Regions from separate parts of the Caballeronia sp. LjRoot29 genome, predicted to be linked through region 1. Evidence: riboswitches for the same ligand, from Rfam matches in the RefSeq annotation. Region 1 holds a riboswitch; the other holds the start of a gene.

Region 1 (15,205 bases):
ATGAAGCCGTGCTCGATCGTGATCTCGGCGCCCATCGCCTGAAGGCCCTTGATGTGCTGGTCGACAGGACGCGCGCCAATGGCGCAGCCACCCGGCAACGACACCTTCGCTTCGCCGAACCGTGCGAGCAGCGGCCCGAGCACGAGAATGGACGCGCGCATGGTCTTGACCATTTCGTAGGGCGCAACCAGATTGTCGACTTTCGATGCATTCAGCCAGACCTTCCCGTCCGCTGATTCAGAACGCAGGCCCATCTGGTTGAGCAATTTGAGCATCGTGCGCACGTCTTGCAGGTTGGGCACGTTTTCCAGATGCACGTCGTCAGCCGTGAGCAGACCGGCGCAAAGAATGGGCAGCGCCGCATTCTTCGCACCCGATACAACGATTTCGCCCGAGAGCTTCGCGCCCCCGACAATCACGAGTTTGTCCATGCCTGGCGTTCCTTCTACGGAGCTTCCTGCTGCAGCGCCGTTATCGGCGTCGCGGTTGTCTTGAGTGAATCGCACTAAATTTTCAGCCAGTCGGTTACGGGTGATGCGTTGACATCATCAAATGTAAGGAACGCTGCTCAGACGGGTTTCCACTCGGCCGGGGTCAGCGTTTTCATGCTTAGCGCGTGGATTTCCGCGCGCATGCGGTCGCCGAGCGCCGCGTAGACGAGTTGATGGCGAGCGATGGGCCGCTTGCCTTCGAATGCGTCGCTCACGATGGTCGCGAAGAAATGCTGGCCGTCGCCTTCTACTTCGACATGCTGGCAAGCGAGGCCGCCAGCAATGTATTCCTTCACTTGTTCCGGAGTCGGCAACATGGAAGTCTCCTGAAAATTAAGCGAACTGATTAGTGACGCAATTTGTAACCGCTTGCCAGCAAGCGCAGGGCGATTCCCGCCAGAACGATGAAAAACCCGCTGACAATGCCAAGGCTCACGAGCGGATTGATGTCGGACAGGCCGAAGAAGCCATAGCGGAATCCGTCGATCATGTAGAAGAACGGATTCAGCCGCGACACTTCGCGCCAAACTGGCGGCAGCGTATGCGTGGAGTAAAACACGCCCGATAGAAAAGTCAGCGGCATGATCAAAAAGTTTTGGAATGCGGCCAGCTGGTCGAATTTATCGGCCCAGACGCCGGCGATCAATCCGAGCGTTCCTAGAATTGCGGAGCCAAGGATCGCAAAGCCGAGAATGTAGAACGGCGCGGCAAAGCTCATGGGAATAAACCAGACCGTGACGATAAACACGCCAAAACCGACCGCGATCCCGCGCACGACGGACGCAAGCACATACGCGAAATACATTTCCCAGTGCGACAGCGGCGGCAGCAGCACGAATACGAGGTTGCCCGTGATCTTCGACTGGATCAGCGACGACGAACTGTTCGCAAACGCGTTCTGCAACACGCTCATCATCACGAGGCCCGGCACGAGGAAGCTCGTGTACGCCACGCCCGGATACACCTCGACGTGATTCGTCAGCGCGTGCCCGAAGATCATCAGGTACAAAAGCGCCGTGATGACCGGCGCGAGCACCGTTTGAAACCCAACTTTGTAGAAGCGCAGGAGTTCTTTGTAGAACAGGGTACGAAAGCCGCTCATGAAAGGCCCTCGACCACTTCCGGCTCATTCATCACCTGCACGAACACGTCCTCCAGATCGGCTTTGCGTACATCGATTTCATCGAACGCGCAGCCCGCCGCGCGGCATTTCGCCAGAATCGGCTCAACGTCGTCGTAGCTGGCGAGCCGCAGCAAATGGTTGGTCCCGGAGGCAGCGCGGGGATCGACTTCCAGCGCACGCAATTCAGCGGGCAATACGCCGTGCGAGAAACGCAACGAAAGCTGCATGCCCGCAAAACGCTGCAACAGTGTGCTGGTTCGTTCAAGCGCGACGACTTCACCGCGACGCAGCATGGCGAGCCGGTCGCACAGCGCCTCGGCTTCTTCAAGATAGTGCGTGGTCAACACGATGGTGTGGCCTTCGCGATTCAACCGGGAGATGAATTTCCAGAGCGTCTGGCGCAATTCGACATCGACGCCCGCGGTCGGCTCGTCGAGCACGATCACCGGCGGCTTGTGAACCAGCGCCTGAGCGACCAGCACGCGGCGCTTCATGCCGCCCGAGAGTGCGCGGGTATTGACGTCGGCTTTCTCGGTGAGATCGAGATTGGCCATGATTTCGTCGATCCAGTCGTCGTTCTTGCGCAGCCCGAAATAACCGGACTGGATACGAAGCGACTCGCGGACGGTGAAAAACGGATCGAAGACGAGTTCCTGCGGCACCACGCCCAGCGAGCGGCGCGCCTGGCGGAAATCCGTCACCACGTCGTGGCCGAGCACGGAGATCGCTCCGCTATCGGCGCGCGCGAGGCCTGCGAGGATGCTGATAAGGGTCGTTTTACCGGCGCCGTTGGGGCCGAGCAGGCCGAAAAACTCGCCTTCTTCGACGACGAGGTTCACGCCTTTGAGCGCTTGCAGCTCTTTGTAGCGCTTCTTGACGTTGCGTATTTCTATGGCTGACATGACAGTGCGCGCGCCGGCGGGGCTGCGCCTCGATGTGTGCGGATCGGAACCAGAACCGGCCTTTACAAGACTGAAAGGCGGATAGCAGGCCGAAAAAACGGTTGATTATAGGCCAAACGCGGCAGAGCTTCGCCGCTAGCTAGTCCGTGACAACCCTGCGAACCCTGCGGGGCGCGTTCGATCAATATCGAATCGCGCCGATGTTTCAGCAGGACAGGGTCAATGTCGGAAGGTGAGGAGCGTGTCTACGCCATAGGCTTGCGCGAGACTGGCAAGCCCGGAGGGAAGGTTGACGACAGTAAGCGCCGCGCCGCGCACCGCTGCCGCGCGTTGCCACGCGAGCAGGACGGCGAGCGCCGACGAATCGAATTGCTTGAGCGACGCGCAATCGACTTCGGTCGCGCCCGCGGCGATACGCGACAAACCCGCGTCGAGCGCGCTTCTTGCGCTCTCGTGCGTGAGCGTCGCGGCGGTTTCGAAGCGATTCACGATGCCTTGCCGTTCGCCAGTTGCTGATTACGCTGCGTGAGGAACTGCACCAGCCCTTCAACGCCGTGTTGCTGGATCTGCTCGTTGAACTGCTGCTGGTAAGCCTGGATCAGCCACGCGCCGAGCACGTTGATGTCATAGACCTTCCAGCCCTGCGGCGTCTTATACAGTCGGTAATCGAGCTCGATCGGCGAACCGTTGTTCAGCACCACCGAACGCACCACCACATCTGTGTCGCTGGGATCGGCACGGAACGGCTTGTACTGGACCTGTTGGTCGCGAACCTGCGCAAGCGCACCCGAATACGTACGGATCAGCAGCATCTTGAACTGCTCGACGATGTCTTTCTGTTGCTGCGGCGTCGCCGTATTCCAGTTGCGTCCCATGACCAGACGCGTGGTCCGCGTGAAGTCCGTGTACGGCAGGATCTTCTCGTTGACCAGTTGTGTGATGCGCGTGATGTTGCCGGACTGGATCTGCTTGTCGGCCTTGATCTGATCAAGCACTTGCGACGTCACCGTCTTGACCAGCCCGTCCGGGGTGGACATGTCGGCGGCCTGCGCGAACGCACCGCTGCAAAACGCCATCAGCACTGCAAACAGGGGAAGTAGAAATAGTTTTTTCATTTACGGACTCTGCAAAAAAAGTGGCCTGGGTTTGAGCGCGGCGTTCACCATGAGTTCATCCTCCACGCTCTATTCGGCCATCAAAAGGCTTTCGTTATATTACCGGGTCGTCATCCTGCATGCTTTTAACGCAGCCTGAACGACGGGAACGACGGAATCCGCGGAGGCACCATCTGGTCCGGCCGCACTGAAGTCGCGCCGGGCTCGCTCGCGGCTGCCGCACCGGAAGCTGCTTCCGCTCCTGATGCCGCCTCGGGCGCCGCAGTGGTTGCTGAAGCAGGCGCCGCGCCTGCTGCCGCACCGCCGTCTACATCTTCGTACTTCGGCAGCGATTCATTGCTGTCGCCCATGCTGCTATTACCGGTGATCAGGTACTGACGACGCTGCAGATACGCATTACGCACGAACGAATACTTGTCGAGCGCTGCGTCTGACAGTACATCGCCGGCGCCAAGCAAGTTCGCCCGCGTGTTGACCAGTTGCACGCCGAACAGCGTGGTACGGAACCAGGTCGGATCGACATAGCTGGTCACGCTGCCGAAATAATCGACAACCGTTCCTGCTGTATCACGCACCGTGCTGGGTCCCAGCAACGGCAACACGACATACGGACCCGCCGGCACGCCGTAATGGCCGAGCGTCAAGCCGAAATCCTGCGTGTGCTTCGGCAGTCCGGCAACACTCGCTACGTCGAACAAGCCCGCCACGCCGAAGATCGAGTTCATCACGACGCGCATGATGTCCGACACGCCGTCTGCAATCTTCAACTGCACCAGATTATTTGCAGCCGTATAAATATCGCCGATATTGCCAAAGAAGTTCGTGACGCTGTCGCGCACCGGCTGCGGCGTTACGTACACGTAGCCCTTCGCAATCGGCTTGAGCGCGACTTCATCGATCTTGTCGTTGATCGTGAACATCGTCCGGTTGTAGCTCTCGAACGGATCGCCCTTGGTCGGTGTTGTAACGGTTGCGCACCCGGCAAGCATCGCCACCGCCACCATCACAGCCGCGCTGCTTACGCGCATTGCCTGCATTTCTTTTTCTCCTTATTGATGCTGACCCGAAGGCGGCCTTGCGCTGCGAGATCGGCCGGCCTTCGACTGCCTGGAATTTCCTGGCTCATTAAGCGACTTGTCGGGCGGCTTTTATTGAGCCGCCGCGCTCGCGCCCATCGCACTCGCCGCACCCGGGAATGTTGGTGCAGCGGGCGTTGCAGCAGGTGCGGCAGCGCTCGCCGGACTCTTCGAAGCGCCGGAATCCGCCGCCTTGTTGTACAGGAATTGCCCGATCAGATTTTCAAGCACGACCGCCGATTGCGTCATCGAAATGGTGTCGCCCGCCTTGAGCATCTGGTCGTCGCCGCCCGGCTCCAGGCCGATGTACTGCTCACCGAGCAAGCCCGACGTCAGGATCTTCGCCGACGAATCCTTCGGAAACTGATACTGCTGGTCGAGATCGATCGTGACCAGCGCCTGATACGTGTTCTGGTCGAAACCGATGGTATCCACACGACCCACCGTCACGCCCGCGCTCTTCACCGGCGCACGCGGCTTCAGTCCGCCGATATTGTCGAATTTCAGCTTGACCGCGTAGGTCGGCTGAAACGACAGCGAACTCATGTTGCCCGCCTTCAACGCCAGGAATAACAGCGCCACGAAACCCAGCACCACGAAGAGGCCGACCCAAAAGTCGAGAGCAGCAGTCTTTTTCATCGTCTTCCCAAAGAATCTTGTCGCAGTTTTTTGCGTGAAGGACTGTGCCCTTCACAACGTCCACGAACCGGTGAACCGAATCGCCACGCACAGCGCGTCGCGCAACGTCCCGGAGTAATCAGTTGAACATCAGCGCGGTCAGCAGGAAATCCAGCCCGAGCACGGCCAGCGAGCCGTACACCACTGTTTTCGTGGTCGCGCGCGAAACGCCTTCCGGCGTCGGCTGGGCTTCATAACCCTGGAACAGCGCGATGAACGTGACGGCAAAGCCAAACACCAGGCTCTTGATCACGCCGTTGCCCACGTCGCTCCATACGTCGATACCGCCTTGCATCTGGGACCAGAACGCGCCCGAATCCACGCCGATCATCAGCACACCGACCACATAACCGCCGAAAATACCGACCGCGCTGAAAATGGCAGCCAGAACAGGCATGGCGATGATGCCGGCCCAAAAGCGCGGGGCCACCACCACTTTGAGCGGATCGACGGCCATCATTTCCATGGCGGTGAGCTGCTCGCCAGCTTTCATCAGGCCGATCTCAGCAGTGAGCGACGTTCCCGCGCGGCCCGCGAACAGCAACGCGGTCACCACCGGCCCGAGTTCGCGTACCAGCGAGAGCGCGACCAGGAGGCCGAGCGCTTGCTCGGAGCCGTATCGGTTAAGGGTGAGATAACCCTGCAAACCGAGCACAAAACCCACGAACAAGCCGGAAACCGCGATGATCAGCAGCGAATAGTTACCGACAAACAGGATCTGTTTCGTGACAAGACGCGGCCGGCGCATCAACGGGAAAAATTCGACGACCAGGCGCAGGAACATGCGCGTGGCGTAGCCAATGGTGCCGAAGCTGCCGAGCACCGTGCGTCCGATGGCGCTGATCATGCCTTTGCTCCGAGTCCAAAATCCGCCGCCAGCGGCGTCGTGCTTGGATAGTGAAATTTGAACGGGCCGTCCGGCGTACCGTCGATAAACTGCCGTACCGACGGTTCCTGGGACGCCCGCAATTGCGCCGGCGTGCCTTCAGCGAGAACGCCGCCGTTCGCGATGAAATACACGTAATCGGCAATGGCGAACGATTCGGGCACGTCGTGCGTCACCAGGATGGACGTGGCGCCCAACGCACTGTTCAGCGTGCGGATCAGATTCGCCGTGATGCCGAGCGAAATGGGATCGAGGCCGGCGAACGGCTCGTCGTACATCATCAGTTCGGGATCCAAGGCAATGGCCCGGGCAAGCGCCACGCGACGGGCCATGCCGCCTGATATCTCCGATGGCGCGAGATCGCGCGCACCACGCAAACCGACCGCGTTGAGCTTCATCAGCACGAGGTCGCGCAGGAGTTCTTCAGGGAGATCGGTGTGTTCGCGCAGCGGGAATGCGACGTTATCGAATACGGATTGGTCGGTAAACAGCGCGCCGAACTGGAACAGCATGCCCATCTTGCGGCGAAGCTCGTAAAGACCATCGCGATTCTGCGTGCCGACGTCTTTGTCGCCAAACAACACCTGGCCGCGTCTGGCCTTCACCAACCCGCCAATCAAGCGCAACACGGTCGTCTTGCCACAGCCGGAACCGCCCATGACAGCCACAACCTGACCGCGCTTGAAGCGCATGTTCAGGTTCGATAATACGAGCCGGTCGCCGTAGCCGAAATCGACGTCGCGAAGCTCTAGCAAGGTCTCGGGAGAAGCTGACACGGAGGCTGACGATCCTTTTACACAAGAGGCCGAATTATAGGGCCTCTGCATGACAGGTGTCGTGGCGGTCCCTTTCGACTGGTTTAGCGGGCTGAACTTTTTTCCGAATCCGGGGCATTATCGCCCGAATTCGTGTTGCAGCGCAGAAATGGCGGCGGTCAGATCGGGCGCCTCTGTAACGGCACGCACGACTGCTGCGCTTCCTACACCGGTTGACATAATTTGTCGCAAGACCGAGCCGTTGATCCCACCGATCGCAACGAGCGGCACGATGCCGTCGAGCAAGCGCACATACCGTGCCAAACGCGACAAACCTTGGGGCGCCGTCGGCATGATCTTGGTCGTGGTCGGGAACACGGCGCCGAGGGCGAGGTAGCTCGGCTTGAAATGCAGCGCTTTCAGCATTTCATAGTAGCCATGCGTCGACAGGCCGAGGCGCAAACCCGCTTCGGCGATCGCGTTCAGGTCGGCCGTGTCCACGTCTTCCTGCCCGAGATGCACGCCATATGCGCCGGCCTTGATCGCTGCCTGCCAATGATCGTTGATAAAAAGCTGCGCCTCGTGTTTCTTGCCGGCCGCCACCGACCGTTCGATTTCCTGTTTTAAATCGCCGGAATCGGTGGTCTTGCGGCGTAGTTGTGCCGTTCGGACACCCTGGTCGAGAACGCGTTCGACCCACTCCGCGCTTGGCAGGACCGGATAAAGACCGAGCTTGTCCGGACAAGGGGGGAACGGCTTCGACGGTGCCCCCGGTAAGTTGGCGACCTTTGGGAACGTGGAAAAATCGATGGGCCACGCGTCGAGTTGATCCAGATTGGCCGGACGCCACGCGAACGCCAGCACGAGCGCGTCGTGAGGCTCGAAACCGCAATCAAGGAACGCGGCCAGCGCGGCTGGCCAATCGTCCGACCAATCCCCTTCCAGCGCGTATTCGGCGTTATCCAGATACAGCGTCGCCCGGCCCACTTCTACTTCCAGGCGCCCAACTCCGTCCGGCAGCGGTTCATCGCCGGCGCCTACGATCAAATCTCCCGAGCGCGGATGATCCGGCTCGCTCAGGCAGATTCGCCATGACTTCGATGCGGCCGGCCACTCGCCCAGCCGCCGCCGGATTCGCTCGGCGGCTTCGAGCAGTTCATCGGCGGGCGGCCAAAACACTTCCTTATCCAGCAACACCGTACTCATACAGCACTCCCGTCTTGATGCCAGAACGGCATGCCGACCACCGGCGTGCTCGCTTGTGCGCTATCCCGTTCGGCCATTGGCCCGGCGAGATAAGCCATCCGCCCCGCTTCGACGCCCAGCGCAAACGCGCGCGCCATTTGCGGCGGAAACGTCGCTTGCGAGACGGCCGTGTTCAGCAACACGCCATCGAAACCCCATTCCATCACCTGGCAAGCATGCGACGGCACGCCAAGACCGGCATCAACGATAAGCGGTACATCCGGCAACCGCTCGCGCAACGTGCGCAATCCATAGGGATTCGTCACACCTTTCCCTGTCCCGATTGGCGCGCCCCAAGGCATCAACGCCTCGCAGCCGACATCAAGCAGACGACGGCCAATCACCAGATCTTCCGTGCAATAGGGCAGCACCTTGAAACCTTCGCGGATCAATATGCCAGCGGCTTCCACGAGGCCGATCGGATCGGGTTGCAGCGTGTAATCGTCGCCAATCAGTTCGAGCTTCAGCCACGGGGTATCGAAGAGTTCGCGGGCCATGCGCGCCGTGGTCAGCACTTCGTCCACGGTCTGGCAGCCAGCCGTATTGGGCAACAACGCGACGCCGTGACGCTTGAGGACATCGAAGAAACCGGCTTCGCCTGTGTTCGACTGGCGCCGCAACGCGACGGTGACCATGCCGGGACAGGCGGCATCGATGGAATCCGACAGCGATTGCAACGACGGATAACGCGATGTCCCCAGCAGCACCCGGCTCGGGAATGACGTGCCATAGAGCGTGAGGCTGTCCGCTGTGGTGATGGTGGAAGTCATGATTCGATTCCTTTTAATAGTGCTCAGCCGCCGGCAACCGGCGAGACGATGTCGAGTTTGTCGCCGGCCGCAAGCGCCTTCGATGCGTGTTCGCCGCGCGCGACGAATTGCCCGTTCAGGGCCACGGCGAACGGCGGCTTTGCGCCGAAGGCCGCGAGGGCGTCGGTGACGGTGGCCGCGTCGGGCACGGAAAAAGACTGCTGATTGATGTGAATGTTCATGATGAAAGTCAAAGCACAGGCGCCGCGTGTTCGCAGCGCATCAAGGCGGACCAGCGGGCCCGGCGGCGCCAGTCGTCGAAGGAATCGGGGTTGGTGATCGCGCCGCCGAGCAGCGCTTCGGCCAGCGCACGGGCGGAATCGGCGACTTCGGGCGCGATCATGTAACCGTGTCGATACAGTCCGTTCACTCGCAAGGTTCGTGCGCCGTCCCAGACAATTGCCGGACGATGGTCGGGCAAGGTCGGCCGGCATTGCGAGTTGAGTTCGAGAATGCGCGCTTCGCCGAAACCCGGATGCACCGCGAACGCCGCGCTCAGGAGTTCGAGCGCTGAGCGCACGGTCATCGGCGACATGTCTTCGCCTTCCACTTCGGTTGCGCCGATCACGTAAAGGTCGTCCTGCTTCGGCGCGATATAAAGCGGATAACGCGGATGCAGCAAACGCACCGGCCGCGTCAGGCCGATACCCGGCGCATGCACGCGTGCGACTTCACCGCGAATGCCCCTTAGCGCGGGCCATGCCGGCTTGCCGCCGAGCCCCCGGCAATCGATGACGAAATGCGCATCCGGCGGGGTATCGGTATCGATTGATGTATTCCAGTGAAGATCGACGTTACGTTCGGCCAAACCCGCTGCCAACGCTGTCAGCGCTTGCCGGTTGTCGAGCTGGCCTTCGTTCGGCAGCAGCCAGCCCTGCGGGAAACGCGTGCCAAGCGCCGGTTCCGCCGACGCGACTTGCGCGCCGGAGAGTTTGACGAAGCCATCGTGGAAAAGCTCGGCGGGCGCGTTCGCGCGCAAACGGCGCTCGAACAGCGGCGCCTCGGCGCGGTCGCCCGCATGCCAGACGACCAGCGTGCCATTGCGCTGAAAGAAGACCGGCTCCGGCATCTCGGCGATAAAACCCGGCCAGCGCTCAAGCGATGCCGCTCCGAGTTCGGTAATCAGCAATTCAGCGCTGGCGGCCTCGGCGAGCGGCGCGAGCATGGCCGCGGCGACCCACGCGGCCGATTGCGTGCCGGCGGCGTCGCCGCGGTCATACAGCGCCACCCGGTGCCCCGCACCCGCCAGCAGCCAAGCGACCAGCCGCCCGCACAAGCCCCCGCCCACGACGGCAAAATCGTCTCGCCCGGACGCTCGGGAACGAGTGGAATGCACGACGGTCTTCACAATGACAACGCCTCCTCAGCAAACGCTGCAGAACGCACGGAGCACGGCACGGAAATCGAGATAGGGGGGGAATGCCCGTTTCGAACCCTGGTTGCACGCACGGCGTACAAAACATATTTCAGGGACGAAACCACGGCGAGAAAGCGGCTAGGGAGCGCATTACTTGCGGCTCCTGCGCCAGCCAATACTGGAAGAAACTGGAAACGCGGCGGTTTCCGGAAACTTCCCTCGCCGGTATTACCCGGATCGGGTGCAAAGGGACTCTCTCAGCCTCGCCGCGCGTTTCTCCGTTGTTTTCAAGGGAGACGCGTGCCGAAGCACCCCTGTTTCGTCATCGATCATTAAAACATAAAAGCGAAACGACCCGCAAACGCGCTCCCCCACATCAGGGATCAGCCGGCGAGCCCGCGCAGACAAACTGGACAGCCTTTCCTTTCGTTGATGCTGCGCGCACTCTGGCACAATGCCGCGAATGCCCGAGTTCGTCTGCAGCCCACGCGCAAGGCCCGCCGTTGGGTTGCGATAGCTCAGCCGGACCTGGATTAAGGAACACTTAAGTCACGCCCGAAACAATGCTGCGGCGCGCGTCGTCTTTAGTGGCCTTGATCATTGGGACGGAGCAGGACCATCCGCATCGATACCGCCAAGTTACAACCTGCCGCCGAGCCGGCACGCCTTCAGGAAGCTCATGACCACCACCACTCCCGACAACACAGAACAAAACGCCGACAAAGTGTCGGCGTGGAGTCTTATCAAACCTTACTGGGTATCGGAAGAACGCGGCATTGCATGGCTTTTGCTGATTGCGATCATCGCGATCAACATGACGGTCGTGTATATCAACGTGCGCCTGAACACGTGGAGCGCGGACTTCTACAACACGCTGCAGGCCAAGAGGGTCGCTGAGTTTCCGCGCTTGCTGCTGATCTTCGCTGGCCTCGCGTTCGCGTACATCCTGCTCGCCGTGTACGGGCGGTACTTGCGGCAAATGCTCGGCTTCCGGTGGCGCCAATGGCTCACGCACCGGTACCTCGAACAATGGCTCGGCGATAAAGCCTTCTATCGTATAGAACGCGATCGTCTCGCCGATAACCCCGACCAGCGGATCAGCGACGACCTGCAGTCTTTCGCGACAACCACGTTGTCGTTGTCGCTGGATTTGTTATCCACGCTCGTCACGCTCGTGACCTTCATCACGATTTTGTGGACGCTGGCGGGCGCGCTGACCTTCTCGCTGTTCGGCACGCCGATCACCATTCCGGGCTACATGGTCTGGGCCGCCGCGCTGTACGCAGTGCTCGGCTCGCTCCTGATTCAGCGTTTCGGCCACCCGTTGGTATCGATTAATTACCAGGCGCAGAAAGTGGAGGCCAACTTCCGTTTCGGCCTGATCCGTATTCGTGAGAACGCCGAGCAAATCGCGTTCTATGACGGCATCGAGACGGAAAACACTAACGCCAAGGGTATCTTCGAAACGATCCGCCAGAACTACTGGCAGATCATGAAGTACACGCGGCGGATGACCTTCGTGCTGTCCTTTTACGGCCAGATCGCGATTATTTTCCCGATCATGGTCGCGGCGCCCCGCTACTTCGCAGGCGCCTTCACGTTCGGCGTACTGATGCAGATCAGTTCGGCGTTCGGCACGGTCAGCGACTCGTTTTCGTGGTTCATCAATAGTTATTCGACGTTGGTCGAATGGCGCGCGACCGTGAACCGGTTGCGCGAATTCAAGCGCGTGATGCGCTCCACGCACATCAAGGAAGCGATTTCGCCGGCGACCGCCCACGGCGGCATCAACCTGCATTACACGGATACGAAGGCGCTGACCACGACCGGGCTGAAGCTCGCGTTGCCGAACGGCACGCCACTCGCGACAGTCGCAGACGTGGTGGTGAAGCCGGGCTCGCGCTGGCTTGTGCAAGGTCCGTCCGGATCGGGCAAGAGCACGTTGATGCGTGCGCTGGCCGGCCTTTGGCCTTTCGGCGATGGCACCATCGACGCGCCGGTCGACGCCAAGCTGATGTTCATTCCGCAGCAAAGCTATTTGCCGATCGGCACGTTGAAGGCGGCGTTGAGTTATCCGTCGACGGCAGAAGTCTTCTCCGATGAAGACTGTCGCCAAGCCTTGCGCGCCTGCAACCTGAATGGGTACGGCACGCGTCTGGAGGAGTCGGGGCATTGGGCGAAGATGATGTCGCCGGGTGAACAACAGCGGCTGGCGGCTGCCCGCGTGTTGCTGCACAAGCCGGACTTCATGTTCCTCGATGAAGCCACCAGCGCGCTCGATGCCGAGAACGAGATGCTGATCTATACGGCCATCATCGATGCGTTGCCGAACGCCGCGATCGTCAGCGTCGCGCATCGCGAGTCGGTGACGGGCTTCCATGAGAGCCGGATCGAGATCGAGCGCGCGGGGGTTGAAAGCGCGGTGGTTTGAGGTCGAAGGGGTTGGTTAGTGTACGTATGAACGCCGTGTAAGTTTTCAAAAGCAGGTTCTTTTTGGCCTGCTTTTCTCGTTTACCGACGCACCGTAGAATGCTCCTGCGCCTGCATGGCAGGCTTTGAACGGGAGATCGGATTTGCGAGCGTTCGAGTGGTTCACCGAGCTAACGACGCGCGAGCGCCGCACGCTTTACGCAGGTTTCGGCGGTTATGCCGTCGATGCCTTCGACTTCATGATCTACTCGTTCCTCATTCCCACGCTGATTGCCACGTGGGGCATGACGAAAAGCGAAGCCGGAATGATCGCGACGAGTTCGCTGATTTCATCAGCTGTTGGCGGATGGCTCGCCGGCATTCTCTCCGACCGATACGGCCGCGTCCGCGTGTTGCAGTGGACGATCGGCACGTTTGCGTTCTTCACGTTTCTTTCCGGCTTCACGCATTCATTCGGGCAGTTGCTGGCCACGCGCACGCTGCAAGGCGTGGGCTTCGGCGGCGAATGGTCCGTGGTCACCGTGATGATGGCCGAGACCATTCGTTCGCCGCAGCATCGGGCGAAGGCCGTGGGGACCGTGCAGAGCAGTTGGTCATTCGGCTGGGGTGCAGCAGCGATTCTCTATTGGGCGTTCTTCGCGTTGTTGCCGGAAGATACCGCCTGGCGTGCGTGCTTCTGGATCGGCATCTTGCCGGCGCTGTGGATCCTCTACATTCGCCGCAATGTGAGCGACCCGGAGATCTATCTTGCGACCCGTCGGGCGCGTGATGCCGGCACTGAAACCGCCACTTTCTCCGATATCTTCAAAGGCTCGCATCTCAAGACAACCGTGCTCGGCAGCGCGTTGTGCACCGGCATGCTCGGCGGTTATTACGCCATCACCACATGGCTGCCGACGTACCTGAAAACCGAGCGTCATTTGTCCATGTTCAACACGAGCGGTTATCTCGTGGTGCTGATCGTCGGCTCGTTTCTGGGTTACGTGTTCGGAGCCATTCTCTGCGACAAGATCGGGCGGCGCGCGTCGTTCGTGCTGTTTGCCATCGGCTCGTTTCTGCTCGGGATGATCTACACCATGATCCCCATCACCGACCACGCCATGCTGCTGCTCGGCTTCCCGCTTGGCATCGTCGTGCAAGGTATTTTTGCTGGGGTTGGTGCGTATTTATCGGAGCTGTATCCAAATGCGATTCGTGGCTCGGGACAGGGGTTTTGCTACAACCTCGGGCGCGGGCTCGGCTCGTTTTTTCCGATTCTCGTGGGCGTGTTGTCGCAGGCAATGTCGCTGGTCAAAGCGATAGGCGTTGTGGCTGGGACGGGGTATTTGCTGGTGATCGTTGCCGCGTTGTTGCTGCCGGAAACGCGCGGAAAGGTGCTTGGGTGAGATGACGGGATGAAAGTGATTTATTGAGCAGCAAAGGCCGTTTAACTCGCGTTAAAGGGCCTTTTTTCTTGATGCGCGTGGTTTCTCAAACGCGATCGCTTTCCATGGTCAGATCACTCCACTTCCCATATCTCGCGCCCGTTCAGGGCTTGTACCGGCCGTTGATTGCCATGATAGAAACGATGCATGGCATCGCGTTGTTGCTGAGTGATAGTCATCGATTCCTTGAACTCGATCCACGTCACGCCTTCCGAACATGGCGGCGTGGTCAGCGAACCGCTGTAGGTGTAATAGCCCGTTTGTTTGGGCAGCAACTCGAGCGGGTTGACCATCACGGCGTCCACCTTGAACTCGGCCCCCGGCTCTTTCGGAATTCGGTCCAGCATCGCCTGGATGACAGGGTTAGGTTGGGCACCTATCTTGAATTGAACAGCCAGCACGAGGAGCTTGCCATCTGAGGAGCGATGGACGAGATGTGCGTCCATCGCGCTGTCCTTGCCGGCGAAATGTTCCTCGCCCGGGGAGTGGAAGTGGAATTGGACGAGCTGGTAGGCCTGATCGCCGAGGGTGATGCTGTCGGTGCCGGGTGTTGCGTTGAACTGAACTGCGTGGCCGGTGTTGATGATATCGATGGGGAGCGGCTGACAGTTGATCTTGAGGCGGGGCATATCGGCTGGGGCCTTCTTTGCACCATCGATATTGATCGGTGACTCAGCACGACCGCTTTCGCAAGCGTGGAACGCTTCGCTCATTGCGCCCCAGTGGGCAGGGCCGTGTTCGCCGTCGTAGGTCCAGCCATGACCCGCGGTTTCAGCCGATGCAGTGAGCGAAACGACGGCGGCAAATAGGAACGCGCCGCTGGACAAACGTTTGATGTTGGTCATTCCATGCCCCTGAAATTGTGAGGGCATGAGCATGCGCTGATAGGCATGCGGGGGATATCGGAGAAGTCG
Region 2 (15,205 bases), on a different contig from region 1:
ATCAAACTCAAGGGGAATTGCTCATGACTCGAATTATCGCTTTGCTGTTGATCGTTGGATCCGCCGCACTCGCAGCTTGCAACACAGTGGCCGGCGCCGGCCAGGACCTGTCAAAGGGCGGCAACGCCATCACGAATTCGGCCGATAAGCACAACGCCGAGTAAGTGAGAAAGCCAGCGACAAAGGCTTAGCGGTCAGTGACCGACGGCAATTTGTTGCCCACCTGAATCGGAACCGGCCGCGGAATTCGCCAAGATGACGATCAAAAGAACCTCCCTTTGCGGAGGTTCTTTTTTTGCGTCTTAGCGAAAGACATGCGAATTTGCATCAGTTGGCAGTGAAGCATCCAGTCTTTTATTGGACGGGGCCACAAAGTGAACTCCCGAGACCTAAGACCATAACTAGAGTTTTGTGCTGCACTATATCCAGAGTTTTGTGCTTTTTTCAGCGCGCGGTTGTGCGCAAAATTTGGCTAAAGCCAATGCTGAAAGGGCTCACAGCCAATTTTAAGGCTAACGCTTTCATGCGCAAAATGATGTCATGCCCGGTCCTTTTCTTGTTTGATTGATGAGAAATCATGCTGCCGGCCAAGCCCTGAATTTCCATCTTCGCCCTGCGACTTGCGCAACTCAAAAAAACAGCGGCCCGTTTCTCCGGATTTGCTCCGAACGGTCCGCCGTTTTTGAAGTGCCGGTTGTCTGCCGTCGTCCCGCCGTCCTCAAACCAGACCGCGCCTCTTGTAATCGAACCAGAACGACAAAGCCACGCTCGCCAGGATGATGAGGGTCGCCATCACGGTCCACTTCGTGATCACCTCGCCGAGAAACAGCGCGCCTATCACCACGGCCACCACCGGATTCACGTACATGCAGCTGCTCGCGATAATCGGACTCGTGTGGCGAATCAGGTACGCATACGCGACATACGCGGCCATCGAGCCGACGAGCATCAGGTACAGGTAAGCCATGAACGGCGTGAAGCCCATGCTCACGATACGTTCGCCGGACACCCACGCAACGATAGTCGCCATCGCACCTCCAAGGCTGATCTGCAATGCCGTCGATACCAACAAATCAGACGGCAGCTTCAGACGCCCCGCGAGAAACGAACCGCCCGCCCAAAAGAGCGCGCCGCAAAGAATCGCAAGACTGCCTGCAGTCGACCCCGACGACGGATCACCGTGATTCAGTAACGCAATTCCGACCAGCCCCAGCCCGACGGCGACCCACTCGCCCTTCGCCACTTTGCGGCCTGCAATGGCGGCAATAACCGTGGCGAACAGCGGCACGGTCGCCACCATGACGGCAGCCGTGCCGGTCTCGACCGTGCGCATACCGAACGCAAGCATCCCGCTCGACAAACCCACGAGCAACGTTCCGACAGCCGCAGCGTTTCGCACTTCGGCGAAAGTCGGCCAGACCGGATCACGGCGCGCAGCGAAGATGAACAAACCAATGCCGGCGAACAAGTTGCGCAACCCGGACAGCATCAGCGGAGGGAACGATTCCAGCGACAGATGCACCGCCATGTAGGTCGAACCCCATACGATGTACACCACGCAGAGGGCAAGCGCCACGCGGCCGCTGCGAGTCGCGGGAAGCCGGAAGGGGAAATGGTTGGGAAGATTGAATGGCCGACGCGCGGGGGTATCGGCGACAGATTGTGTACTCGTCACGTCCGGCAGCACGTCCGGCGACGGCGACGCAGCGTCGGCTGCTGCCTGCGGAAACGGCAGCACGTCAGCCAAAGGCTGTGACTGCGGTGGCACGAAGGGGTGGGGTGGCGAATCGGAATCCGGCAATCGCGGCGGCAGCGGTGTAGACATCCGTTACTCCGCGGCGAAGATGATTGCAACGCCAGCCGGCCGGATGGCCAAGCTCGCAGTCAACCTGACAGGCAAGCTGAAAAACACCGGTTTCGCTTCGCCCGAAACCAGGCAAAGTGAAGAACGGCGCGTATGCCGCTTGAGCATCGCGGCAAAACGGGCAAGGCAGGACAACATGTCGGAAGCAGAAAAAAGGGTCGGGCAACAACGTGCCGAAGCTCGATAACGGCTTGAAAGCCGGCATGAGCCGCCGCGAGTCTGGTGCGTTTCGGTAAAAAATGTCGAAGCGCGTCCGGGAAAACACGGTGGTCGCCATTATGCAGTAAGCAATGCACACGCACGCGTGAGTGTTACAGATGGTTGCCAACACGCTACGGCGAGGTGTATTGTTGCGGCTGCTAACGCGGGGGTCCTGCGCTGCATATCGGCATCCATCGCTGGATTGCCGGTGTGTCGCGGGTGAGAAATACCCTTTGAACCTGATCTGGATAATGCCAGCGCAGGGAAGCGTTCGGATTTCGCAGCGCTTGGGGTCTTCAGGGTCTATCTCTTCCTCGCGCATCCCCGCCAAGTCCGCTCGTCTCCCCTCTGCTTTTCTCCAGTCTCCCAGCGCTAGCGTTTGACTCAGCCGTTTCTCGTGCGGTCTCGTGCCATTGGGTGCAATTTCGTGCGCGTGGCGTTTATCGCCGGCCGGCTGGGAAACATCCGTCCCCACAGCAACCAACTGCATGGGACCGGAAGAAGCGCAAGGGACCGGAGCAGGCACTCAATGGCTAACTCCGGCCGACACGCTAACTCCGGTCGACACAGGAGAGCCGCATGAATGCCAACCCGAAATTCCTGTCTGACGACGCCGTCGTCGACGCTGCCGCCATCGCGCCGCTGCCCAATTCACGCAAGATCTACGTGACGGGCTCGCGTCCCGACATCCGCGTGCCGATGCGCGAAATCACGCAGTCCGACACCAACGAAAGTTTCGGCAGCGAAAAAAATCCGCCGGTGTATGTCTACGATTGCTCCGGCCCGTATTCGGATCCGGACGCCAAGATCGATATCCGCTCGGGTCTGCCGGCCGTGCGCCAGGGATGGATTGAAGAACGTGGCGACACCGAGTCTCTCGGCGGCCTCTCGAGCAATTTCGGTCGCGAGCGCGCCGCCGATCCGGCCACCGCCGACCTGCGTTTCAAGGGTTTGCATCGCACGCCGCGTCGCGCCGTACCGGGCAAAAACGTCTCGCAGATGCACTACGCGCGCCAGGGCATCATCACGCCGGAAATGGAATACATCGCGATCCGCGAAAACCAGCGCCGCGCTGAATATCTGGAATCGCTGCGCACGAGCGGCCCGAACGGCGAAAAACTCGCCGCGATGATGGGCCGCCAGCACCCCGGTCAAGCGTTCGGCGCACAGGCTTTCGGTGCCAACGCGCCCAAGGAAATCACGGCTGAGTTCGTGCGCGAGGAAGTGGCCCGTGGCCGGGCGATCATCCCGGCGAACATCAACCACCCGGAAAGCGAGCCGATGATCATCGGCCGCAATTTCCTGGTGAAGATCAACGCGAACATCGGCAACTCGGCGGTGACGTCGTCGATCGGCGAAGAAGTCGACAAGATGACCTGGGCGATCCGCTGGGGCGGCGACACGGTCATGGATCTCTCGACCGGCAAGCATATCCACGAAACGCGCGAATGGATTATCCGCAACAGCCCGGTGCCGATTGGCACGGTGCCGATTTATCAGGCGCTCGAAAAGGTCAACGGCAAGGCCGAAGACCTGACCTGGGAAATTTTCCGCGACACGCTGATTGAACAGGCTGAACAAGGTGTGGATTACTTCACGATCCACGCCGGCGTGCTGCTGCGCTACGTGCCGATGACCGCAAACCGCATGACGGGCATCGTCTCGCGCGGCGGCTCGATCATGGCTAAATGGTGTCTGGCTCATCACAAGGAAAGCTTCCTGTATGAGCATTTCGAGGACATCTGCGAAATCATGAAGGCCTACGACGTGAGCTTTTCGCTCGGCGATGGCCTGCGTCCCGGCTCGATCTACGATGCCAACGACGAAGCCCAGCTCGGCGAACTGAAAACGCTCGGCGAGCTGACGCAGATCGCGTGGAAGCATGACGTGCAGGTGATGATCGAAGGTCCGGGCCACGTGCCGATGCAGCTCATCAAGGAGAACATGGACCTGCAACTGGACTGGTGCGACGAAGCGCCGTTCTACACGCTTGGGCCGCTCACCACGGATATCGCGCCGGGTTACGACCACATCACGTCGGGAATTGGCGCCGCGATGATCGGCTGGTTCGGCACGGCCATGCTCTGCTACGTCACGCCGAAGGAACACTTGGGCCTGCCGAACAAGGACGACGTGAAGACCGGCATCATCACGTACAAGCTCGCGGCACACGCGGCCGATCTGGCGAAGGGTCATCCGGGTGCTCAGGTGCGGGACAACGCTTTGTCGAAGGCGCGCTTCGAATTCCGCTGGGACGACCAGTTCAATCTCGGACTGGACCCGGACAAGGCACGGGAATTCCACGATGAAACCCTGCCGAAGGACTCAGCCAAGGTCGCGCATTTCTGCTCGATGTGCGGTCCGCACTTCTGTTCGATGAAGATCACCCAGGACGTCCGTGAATATGCGGCGAAACAAGGGGTATCGCATATCGAGGCGCTTAAGCAAGGCATGGAAACGAAGGCGATCGAGTTCGTGAAGAAGGGCTCTGAGATTTACCAGCGCACTTAAAAAACGGCCGGGCGCCTGCAAGGGCGCGAGATCCAGTGATGATTAAGAGCGGCCTGTCGCATGCCATATGCGACAGGCCGCTTTTCGTTTGAGAAGCTCAGACAAATTTGTCTGCCGAATACGATGATCGGGCACTGTTTCTGCTTCTTGATTGAAAGAATCGGCAGGAAATATCCCTCGCCGGTCTAACAGCAACCCGCGATTTATCGTTTTTGGAGAGTTGAAATGGACAAGATCAAACAGGTTGGCGCTGCTGCTCTCATCGCCGCACTTCTCGGCGGCCTGTCTGCATGCGACCAAATGAGTACCCGTCAACGCGATACGGCGGTCGGCGCGGGCGTCGGCGGCGTAGCGGGCGCAGCACTCGGTGGCAGCGCGTTGTCGACAGTGGGCGGCGCGGCCGCAGGCGGCTTGATTGGTAATCAGGTCGGCAAGTAAGTTGGCGGTGAATTGATACGTTTTGTTCGAACTGCTTTGTCCGGTCGCCGTGCTAAAACACTGCGGCGATCGGGTAGCAACGAATCTCAATGTTTGAGCCGTCCACAACCAGGGCAAGTGGAACCGATCGAAACATTGGGTAACCGCCCTGCACTTTCCCGCATTTCGGCGATGCGCTAGGCTCCTGGCATCCCGTTCATTCGAACGGTCGCGTTTCGACGCAATGAGGAGTCGCACCATGAGCCCAAAGCTCGCACTATCCGCCCTTGTGGGCGCTTTGAGCTTGAGCGCTTGTTACGTCGTGCCGTACGGTTCGTATGGTTATTACCCGGCGTATCCGACCTATCCGGGCACGCCGGTAGTCAGCACAGCGCAAACGCAACAAGAAATTCCCGTTGAGCCAGCGGGCGCGCCCGGCACCGGCTATGTGCAGCAGAATTATCAAGGCGCCGATAACACCCCGGCGTCCGCGTATGCCTCAACCATGCAACCGCCGCAGCAATACGCCGCGGCCCCGCCAGTAGTCTATGCGCCGTATCCCGCTTATTACCCGAGCTATCCGGTCTATGCGCCCTATCCGGCCTACCCAGCCTACTACGGCGGCTACGGATATCCCGCATATGGCTATGGGTCCTCCCTGTCGATCGGCTTTGGCTGGGGCGGCGGTGGGCGCGGACATTATTATCGGCACTGAAGGCATGACTGAGCGGTATCACTGAGCGCACACCCTCCGCGTTTCCCCTTGGGCGAGCCTTACCCGTTCGATGTAACCCTTTCACACAAACCGCGCTGTCATAGCGCGGTTTGTGTTTACACGTCCGAGTTGATTACGACGTCCAATCGCGCCAGTAGTGCGCCACGGGCGGCTCCACGGCAGTCCCCGTGATGTGGCACGATTTTCGCTGTGATCCCTGTTCGCAGCGCCACTCCGGACGCTGCCGCCGCAGGAATCCTCATCATGCTGGTCTTCGCGCTGGTCCTACTCTGGCTTGCCGCCTGCCTAGGCGTAATCTCCGTCTGGGTATTGCGCTCGGTTTCGTTCGACTCCCCTAAGACCGGGGCCGATGCATCAGAGATGCATGAACCCACTACACGCTGAAGCTTCGATGGACGTTCGAAGGACCCAAGGTATGGTTAATCCTTCCTTGACGCGCGCCATCCTCGCCCTATGCTTAGTCCAGACGCGTTAGGCAAGCGCTTAGTTACAGCCGTGCGTCGGGCGTCGGCGCGCTTTTTGCAAGGCGAACGAAGCTCACGGGGCTACCAGTACCGGTCGCCATGACTGGAGAACGCAACGCGTTCAACAAAATAATCATCAAAATAAAACCAGGAGACGATATGTTTCATCAGATTCTGACGCCGGTCGGCGGCTCGCTCGGCTTGTCCTTTCTCGTCGCGGTGCTGCCTATCGCGGTCGTGCTGGTGCTGCTCGGTTGGGCGCGCCGGCCCGCCTGGCAAGCGTCGCTCGCCGGCTTGGTCGTTGGTATAGTCATCGCCATCGCCGTGTGGCATTTCCCCGTGGGCCTCGCGATCGATTCTGTCGCGGCGGGCGCTGTGTTCGCCGTCTGGCCGGTCATGTGGATCGTCTTCACTGCGATCCTGCTCTATAACATCGCGCAACGCTCCGGCCGCTTCGAAGCGTTCCGGGTATGGATGATCGACAATCTCCCGAACGATAGGCGCATCGTTCTGGTGGTGATCGGCTTCTCCTTCGGCGCGCTGCTGGAAGGCATCTCCGGATTCGGTACGCCAATCGCCATTACGAGTTCGCTGCTGATCCTGCTCGGCTTTCCGACGCTCGAAGCGCTCACCTTCACGCTGATCTTCAACACTGCGCCGGTCGCGTTCGGCGCGCTCGGCGTGCCGATCACCGTGCTTGGCGCCGTGACCCATCTGTCGCCTGACCTGCTCGCCAAGATGGTCGGCCGCCAGTTGCCGTTCTTCGCCCTGCTGCTGCCGTTTTATGTGATCGGCGTGTACGCGGGCTTTCGCAACATGCTCAAGATCTGGCCGGTGCTGCTGGTCTCCGGCGGAGCGTTTTCGCTCACGCAATTCATCACGTCGAACTACGTCAACTATTCGCTGACTGACGTGCTGTCGTCGATGGTGTCGCTGATCCTCACCATTGCATTCCTGCGCGTATGGAAACCGGCACCGGACGAACGTTTTGCCGTCAACGTGGACCGGGCCAATCAGGTGCGCGGCAAGCTTTCCGGTGGCCACGGCTGGGTGCCATGGATCGTGGTATCGGTGGTGGTGATCGTGTGGACGATCGCAAAGATCTTCCTGATCGGCGATGTCAAAGTGCCATGGCCGGGTCTCCACAACGCCGTCTTTATCACGCTTTATAACCAGCCTTACGGTGCGATCTGGGACTTCCAGCCGCTCGCGACGGGTACTGCGATCTTGTTGGCATCGATCATCACTGCCCTGATCGTGCGGTTGCCCGCGAGCGAGTTCGGTGCGTCTATCGTGGATACGTGGATCCAGACGCGCATCGCCATTCTGACGGTGGCGACCATTGTCGGACTCGCGTACCTGATGAACTACTCCGGCATGAACTACACGCTGGGACTGGGCGTGGCGTCGGTGGGAGCGTTCTTTCCGCTGGTGTCGGCGTTCCTCGGCTGGGTGGCGGTGTTCCTGTCCGGTAGCGATACCTCCGGCAATGCCCTGTTCGGCAATCTGCAAGTGGTCGCGGCACGGCAGCTCAATCTGAACCCAATCCTGATGGCCGCGACGAATTCATCCGGCGGCGTGATGGGGAAAATGATCTCGCCGCAAAACATCTCGACGGGTGTAGCCACCACCGAACTTAAAGGCAAGGAAGGCGTGGTTTTCGCGAAGACCTTCAAGCACTCCATCCTGTTGACCGTGCTGCTCGGCGTGCTGGTCTGGCTGCAGCAGAATGTGCTGACGTGGATGATTCCGCATTGAGGAGAAAGCGGGCGAGCTTCCTGAACTTCGCGAGGTTGTTTTGATCTTCGATAGCCCCGCCACTCGTGTATGCGAGTGGCGGGGCTTGGGCTTCTGATGCGAGCACGGCGATGGAGTCGGTAAGCGTCGAGCGGGCCAAAAGCCGAATACCGTACGAGACATCCCGCCTGCACTCACTCTCCCACCACCCTTCCCCGCGTTGCCTTCACCGCGCCTCGCCGCACTTTTCCATCGACTCTTCGTAACTGCGACGCCCGCGTAGGTTTTGTCGCCACGCGCGTACGGCGTGTCACGCTGACGCGCTGGATCATTTCGTCGAGGCGCGCCAGCGCCGCCGCGCGATTCATGTCCTGCGTGCGGTGTTCCTGCGACTTGATGATGATCACGCCTTCACGCGTGATGCGACTGTCGCGTAATGCGAGCAGACGCATCTTGATCGTTTCCGGAAGCGACGACGCCTGGATGTCGAAACGAAGGTGAATGGCGCTCGACACCTTGTTGACGTTCTGCCCGCCCGCCCCCTGTGCACGCACGGCGCTCAGCTCGACCTCGTTCGGCTGGATTACATACTCGATCGAATGATTCACAATGCCGCCTCCGCGATGCGCGCGGCGAGACCCGAGTCACGCCGAGTGGGTGTCCGGACGGCCTGTGCGAAGACATCCGTCGAGCCGATCACATCGATGCGGCTACGCGCCCGCGTGATCGCCGTATAAACCAGTTCCCGCGACAACATGCGGCCAAACGCGCTCGGCAAGACCAGCGCGGCGTGATCGAATTCCGAGCCCTGCGATTTGTGGACCGTCAGCGCAAACGCCGTGTCGTGCGGCGGCAACGCAGCGGGCGAGAGCATCCGTAACGTGCCGTCGGCCATCCGGAAGCAGACCTGCATCGCGCCACTGGCCGCCGGTAGCGCGATGCCGATATCGCCATTGAACACGCCCAGCGCGTAGTCGTTGCGCGTCACGATCACCGGCCGCCCCGCGAACCATTGAGCGCCTGCGCTCAGCGTGACGGAAGCAGCCGCCCGGACCCACGCCGATACGCGCGCGTTGATTTCATCGACGCCACGCGGCCCGTGACGCGTAGCAGCGAGAATACGAAAGCGATTGAGCGCATCGAAAAGCGGTGCTGCCCCGGTTCCCGCGTTGAGCGTTTCGGCGAGCGTTCGCGCGTACTGTTCGAAACCGGCGTTCAGGAGCGCCAGCGTGCGCTCGGAGAGATGAGGTCCCGTATCGTCGATAAGCAATGCCGCCTTGGCAGGGTTGTCCAGGTTGTCAAGCGTCAAGGCGCTCAGCGCGTCACCAACAGAACCGCGACGGATCGCGACTGACAATCTGCCTATATCCGAATCCAGACCGAACCGATAATTACGCTGCAACCAAACAACGCAATCGGTCAACGGACTTATCACGGTTTGGTCGAGTGCAACGGGCGCCGCCGGATGCCAGTCGACTTCGGGCAAGCCGGCGAACACCTCGTAAGCCTCGTTGCCATCGTCGGGGATCAGATAACCGGGTTCGTCGATCCACATGGGCTCCGTTTCAAGCAGCGCCGCCTGAATATCCGCATCAGTTTCGCGAGCACTCGGCAACGCGGCGATGAACTGCGCTGCCGGCATCGACAGCGCCGCAGCGATTCGTGCCGAGCCTGAATCGCTGAAAACCGGCCTCGCGCTCAGTTCCGCGAACACAGCGCCCGCTTCCACCGCGGCAAGCTGATCCTTGTCGCCGAGCATCACCAGCCGCGCGCCGGGCGCGACCGCTTCGAGAAGATGCGCGGCGAGCGCGACATCGATCATCGACGCCTCGTCGATCACGATCACATCGAACGGCAGCGGATTGTCGCGATGATGCCGGAAGCGCCCGTTCGCCTGTGTGCCAAGCAAACGCTGCAGCGTGAACGACGTGCGCGGCAAACGCTCGGCCAGTTCTGGCGGCAACACACTGGCGCGTTCGGCCAGTGCCTCCTGCATGCGCTGCGCCGCTTTACCGGTAGGCGCCGCGAGCGCGATGCGCAAAGCCGGGTTTTCGTCGAGCAGACACGCGAGCACGCCGACAACCGTCGTTGTCTTGCCCGTTCCCGGACCGCCGCTTACGATCGTGAGGCGCCCGGACAACGCCACGAGCGCGGCCACGCGTTGCCAGTCGATGTTGTCATCGTCGTTCTCTGACGCTGCGAAATAGCGCCCTACGCGCGCTTTTAGCTCAGCAGGATCGGGCGGATTGGCCGACACCTGGGCACGCTCGACCAGCGCTCGCGCGAGCCGCCGTTCGTAGTCGAAATAGCGGGCGAGATAGATGCGCCGGCTGGAATCGATAACGAGAGGAAGCAGATCCGCAGCGGCTTTATTTCCATCGCATACCACGCCGCTTGCCAGCAACGCCGCATGTACCGTAGAGCTGGTTTCGCCATATCGCTGCGCGAGCGAATCGAGCGCGATACATACGTGCCCTTGGGTCGTCGCCCGGCTGACTGCAAACGCCGCGCGCTGAGCCCAGCGTACATTGCCGGCGTTTCCCTGAAGGCGCTTCGATAACCCGCCTATCCGCCGCGCGAATCCGTCGGCGAGCGCAATGTTGTCGTCGGAGACAAGAGTCAGGTCGGGCGCGTTCATGCGGCAACTCCTTGCATCAGTCGATCGATCGCCTCGATCAGTTCCAGCGATGGCTTGCCAACATGCACGCCCGCAGGCCTGTCACCGTCGCGCCAATCCGGTCGTACGCCGCGCACGAACAAATACAAATATCCGCCGATGTGCCGCTCAAACGCGTAGTCACGCAACCGCAATCGCAAATAACGATGCAGCGCGACCGTGTAAAACAGCGCCTGCAAGTGATAGGCATGCGAGGCCATGGCGGCGTGGAGAGCCTTGTCGCCGTAATCGGCGGGCGTCAGCCCAAGATGATTCGACTTCCAGTCGACGATCCAGAAACGCCCTTCATGTTCGACAATCAAGTCGATGAACCCCTTGACGTAACCGCGCAAGGTTCCGGCTTCCAGCGCGACGTCGGAGAAGCCGTGCGCGACGAGCACGCGCCGCAACGCCGTGAAATCCAGCGATTCCGCCGGGAACAGGAACTCCAGTTCATTCATGCGCCGCTTGGTGGGAATTGAGTCGAGGCGCATGCCGGGTACAAGTTCGGTTGCCACTGTATCGGCGAGCAGACGCAACATCATCGCGGGCAGGTTCGCGGCTAAAGAGTCAAACGCGGAAGTGGGAATGGGATGTTCACGTAACGCATTCTTGATCGCTTCAGACCACGTTTCAGAGTCTGTGAAATCCGCGAGTTCGTACATTCGATGCAGGCATTCACCCGCCGACGGGCCGCGCGGAAACAAGAGGATATCGTCGGTGCCGAGCTGGATCGGAGGCAATGGAGTTTCAATTTGCGCAAACGCCGCAATTGCATCGATGCGCTCGTCGTGGTCAGGACATTCATCGGTAGGCTGCGCCTGATTCGATTCCTCGCGCGCACCGGCCGCGATCATGGAGCTGAAGCTGGCGGTCCGCCAACTGTCACGCAACACGCGACGGCTGGTTCGCGGCTGCGGCGTGAAGCCCGCATCGCGATTCACCACGAGCGGCTCGCGCACGTCGATCACAGGCAAGGGCTCGACGGAGATGGAACCCGTCGCAAGCGCTTGCCAACTTCCGATTACGTCGTCTTCTTCGGGCGGCTCGCCAAGCCAGTCGTTGAACTCACGGCCAGCGCCCGCGATCAGCCAGTTCAGCACGCTGCGCCGCGATTCCTTCGCCGATTTCCCGATCAAATAAACACCTCCGACCAGATAACACTTGTATACAGCGCGCGTGAGCGCCACATACACGAGCCGCGCGCGTTCGGCCGCCTGCTCGCGCGTGGCGAGCGCGGACGCGCGTTCACCCTCTTCGTCGGTATAGCCGTAATGCAATATGGCCGTGCCGTCGTCGTGATATTCACGTGCATCGGGCAAGCCTGTAGACGGCGGGTCGCGCAACGCCCCATCGTTCAGGAATGGGCAGAACACGACCGCGTATTCCAGGCCCTTCGATTTGTGCACCGTGACGATCTGCACGAGATTGCGGTCGGACTCAAGGCGCAATTGCGCGTCTTCTCCGCCGCCCTGCTCCGCGCGCTGCGCCGCCAGCCAGCGCAGCGTGGGCGCAATGCCAGGTTGAACCGCGCCGCGCGCCTGGATCAACTCGGCCAGATGATTGACGTTGGTCAGGCGGCGCTCGCCGTCCGGCCCGGCAACCAGCCGTTGCGCGAGCAGCAGCTCACGCGCGAGCGTGCGCCACATCACCGCAAAACCACGTTCGTGCCACAGCATCCTGTAACGCGAGAAACGTTCGACCCAGCTCATGGCATCGATTGCGGCGGAGCCTTCAACGGCTTCGCTATGCTCCATGTTCCACAACGCGGCTGCATCGAGCCCGAGCCAGTCCGTTGCGAGCGCCGCGCGCAGGCGGCGCAAGTCGCCAGGGGTATCGATAGCAGCCAGCAAGCGCTCGATCTGCTCTGCATCGAACGTACCGAATACCGATGCCTGTGCCAGTTCCACGCTGCCCACGCCCCAGCTTGCGAGGACCCGTTTCACGAGACTGCCCTGCCGATGCGTCTGCACAAGCACAGCAATCTGGCCGGGCGACAGGGGCTTCTCGCCTATCGTCACTTCGCCGTTCTGAGCGCCGCGCAGCAAACGCACGATCTCTGCCGCGCAGGCCTCCGCCGCCTGGCGGTTGGCATTCGTTTTCGACAGCGTCGAATCGCCTTGCGGCAACATCCATACGCAGAAATCAGCGGTATCGGAATATGCGGCGGACGCGGTGTTGTCATTGAATGGCTTGCGCTCGCGCGTGCCTGCACGCACTGGCGAGTACGTCAGTCCATCGAGAATGAACGCCGCAGGGTTCGCACCGAAAATCCGGTTGCAGGCATCGATGATCGGCTCAGTCGAACGCTGGTTCACCGCAAGCGTGTATCTCGCCGATGCCTGCTTGCGCGCCGTCAAATACGTATGCAGGTCGGCGGCACGAAAGCTGTAGATGGCCTGCTTCGGATCGCCGACCAGGAACAACGGCCCTTGCGGCGCGAAGATGCTGTTGAAGATCGCAAATTGCAGCGGGTCCGTGTCCTGGAATTCATCGATCAATGCAGCCGGATAACGAGCCCGAAGTGCATCCGCGAGCCACGGATTGGCATCCAGCGCCTGATACAGATTCGACAGCAAGTCGTCGAACGACACCACGCGCCTCGTCCGCTTGCGCACCGCCAGTTCCAGCGGCGCGTAGTCGAGCCACTCGCGCACGATGCCAAGCCATGCCGCGCGCTGCGCCGCTTCCGCGGCGGCAGCAGCGGCAGCCAGCGTCTCGGCGTGATCGAAGAACGGATGCAGCGGCGGCTCGTTCTTCACCTTCGTGCCTTTCTTCAACGCGCTCGCCGTGAGCTTCAGCGCTTCTTTCGGCGGAGCGGCATGACAATCGTTGTCGGCGAAATAGTCGGACCATGCAGCAATTGCTGCATCGATCAGCGTGCGTTTGTGCGTGGTCTTGCTGAGCTTCGCTTCGGCGTCGATCAGCAACTGCACGATGGCGTCGCGCTCGGCATGCCACACCGCGCACGCTGTATTGAACAACGCCTGCGCGTCCTCACGGCCGGCAAGCTCGGACTCACCCCAGCGCAACGTGGCAAGCGGCTTTTTAAGCCGACGCGACAGCTGTGCATCAAGCGATGCCGGTCCGGCGCCCTTGCTCACAAGCCAGGCCGCAAACGATGTATCCCGCGCTGCCGCCGGCTCGACCCGTTCACGCCAGAAGTCCGCTGCCATCTCGAAGCGCAATGCGCTGTCGTCAGCTTCCAGTTCGAACGCGAACGGCATGGTTGCAGCGAACGGCGCCTCTTGCAATGCACGCTGGCAAAACGCGTGGATCGTGTGGATGGCAGCCTGATCGAAGGTATGCAGGGCAATCCTGATGCGCTTGAGCGCTTCGTCAGGATCAACGCGTTCAAGCGTAGTCTCGAACAAGCGATCGAGGAACGCGTCGCCCGCGGTGTCGCCGGTTTCCATCGCGTGCGCGATTTGTACGAGCCGCGAACGGATGCGTTCATGCAGTTCAGCCGTGGCCGCTTTCGTGAACGTCACCACCAGGATTGCGTCGGCAGCGAGCTTCTTTTCGAGCAGGAGCCGAACGTACAGCGCGCAGATGTTCCACGTCTTGCCCGTTCCCGCTGACGCTTCGATCTGGTTCACGCCGTCGAGCGAACATTCGAAGACGTCGAGTTCGCCGGCCGTGTCGGTCGTTAGTGTGGTTGATTCAGTGCGCGTCATGCGTCGCTCCGCATGTGCTGGATCAACGGTTCGAAGACGATCTTCGCCAACGTAACAAAGGTGTCATCGAGTCTCAGTTCAGCACCGCGAAACGCGATGCGCAACGCGGGGTCGTCGGATTCACCCCGCGTCCTGTCCGATATCCACACGCCCTGCGCCTTGGATTCACTCTCCTTGACCCATGTCCAGGCGCTCTTTGGAAAGAAGCGCAACGGTAAGCGCCGCCCGGCGCGATATAACGCGGCGAGTGTCGCCAAGTGCGCGTGAGGATCGTCGACTGGCGTCAATTCGAAACCACTCGATTGCGCACCGCGACCGTGCCACACAGTGCGTCGCGGGCCATCGGGCAACGCGGCGCAATAGGCCAGATGTGCAAGCCATGCAGAGAGATAGTCGCGAGCGCGCGGCACGTCATATCGGTAAATGATCTGGCCTTCGTCGGTTAGCAAATTCAACGTGCCGTGAAACTGCATAGGCTGTAAAGCGTCGGCTTGCAACGCGGCGTTATAGTGGCCGAACAACTCGGCATCCGGCCAATGTGGCTTGATATCCAGCGTGAACGGCAAGCGCGCCGCGCCTTCTCCCGTCGCGACCCGCACCCGGTTGGCAAGCGAATGCAACGCGCCAATTTCCCGCGATTGCCACACGCCGCCCGTCGCACCGCCTGGCATTTCGGGACTCGCACGCGCGACCCGCCTCGCACGATCGAGCCCGTGCGCTTCATTGTCCGCGTTGAGCGCAAGCAGCGCGGGGAGTACCCGATCGGCCAGCGCTGCACGGCCCGGATATTCGAGCTCGAACGGTTCTGTATCGCCGAGTTCGGTCTCGGCGTCGAAGAGCGAAATGCCGAGCCGATCACGCAAGATCGCGCGCGCCGGATGTCGCCAGAAACGCTCGAAGTCATCGAATGCAACGGGTTCCACTTCTTCTGCCGGCAACGGT

Evidence for each region. Region 1 has a riboswitch for thiamine pyrophosphate ahead of ACSQ83_RS28570 (FAD-dependent oxidoreductase). Riboswitches for the same ligand answer to the same signal wherever they lie in the genome.
Region 2: another riboswitch for thiamine pyrophosphate. It lies ahead of thiC (phosphomethylpyrimidine synthase ThiC); the one in region 1 lies ahead of ACSQ83_RS28570 (FAD-dependent oxidoreductase).

The regions. Positions count from the first base shown of each region.
Region 1 covers NZ_CAXUPU020000034.1:53,882-69,086, reverse strand. The annotation lists gene murA (UDP-N-acetylglucosamine 1-carboxyvinyltransferase) at 1-431, opposite strand, end outside; gene ACSQ83_RS28630 (BolA family protein) at 569-808, opposite strand; gene ACSQ83_RS28625 (ABC transporter permease) at 838-1,593, opposite strand; gene ACSQ83_RS28620 (ABC transporter ATP-binding protein) at 1,590-2,516, opposite strand; gene ACSQ83_RS28615 (STAS domain-containing protein) at 2,736-3,008, opposite strand; gene ACSQ83_RS28610 (MlaC/ttg2D family ABC transporter substrate-binding protein) at 3,002-3,631, opposite strand; gene ACSQ83_RS28605 (MlaA family lipoprotein) at 3,757-4,668, opposite strand; gene mlaD (outer membrane lipid asymmetry maintenance protein MlaD) at 4,780-5,346, opposite strand; gene mlaE (lipid asymmetry maintenance ABC transporter permease subunit MlaE) at 5,465-6,232, opposite strand; gene ACSQ83_RS28590 (ABC transporter ATP-binding protein) at 6,229-7,047, opposite strand; gene thiE (thiamine phosphate synthase) at 7,165-8,232, opposite strand; gene ACSQ83_RS28580 (thiazole synthase) at 8,229-9,041, opposite strand; gene thiS (sulfur carrier protein ThiS) at 9,065-9,262, opposite strand; gene ACSQ83_RS28570 (FAD-dependent oxidoreductase) at 9,271-10,416, opposite strand; TPP riboswitch at 10,635-10,763, opposite strand; gene ACSQ83_RS28565 (ABC transporter ATP-binding protein/permease) at 11,117-12,868, shown strand; gene ACSQ83_RS28560 (MFS transporter) at 13,011-14,252, shown strand; gene ACSQ83_RS28555 (carbonic anhydrase) at 14,366-15,136, opposite strand.
Region 2 covers NZ_CAXUPU020000001.1:19,404-34,608, forward strand. The annotation lists gene ACSQ83_RS00095 (entericidin A/B family lipoprotein) at 24-164, shown strand; gene ACSQ83_RS00100 (EamA family transporter) at 719-1,825, opposite strand; gene ACSQ83_RS00105 (hypothetical protein) at 1,869-2,051, shown strand; TPP riboswitch at 2,221-2,349, shown strand; gene thiC (phosphomethylpyrimidine synthase ThiC) at 2,645-4,576, shown strand; gene ACSQ83_RS00115 (glycine zipper 2TM domain-containing protein) at 4,802-5,014, shown strand; gene ACSQ83_RS00120 (hypothetical protein) at 5,253-5,708, shown strand; gene ACSQ83_RS00125 (L-lactate permease) at 6,353-7,951, shown strand; gene arfB (alternative ribosome rescue aminoacyl-tRNA hydrolase ArfB) at 8,125-8,538, opposite strand; gene ACSQ83_RS00135 (AAA family ATPase) at 8,535-10,568, opposite strand; gene recB (exodeoxyribonuclease V subunit beta) at 10,565-14,263, opposite strand; gene recC (exodeoxyribonuclease V subunit gamma) at 14,260-15,205, opposite strand, start outside.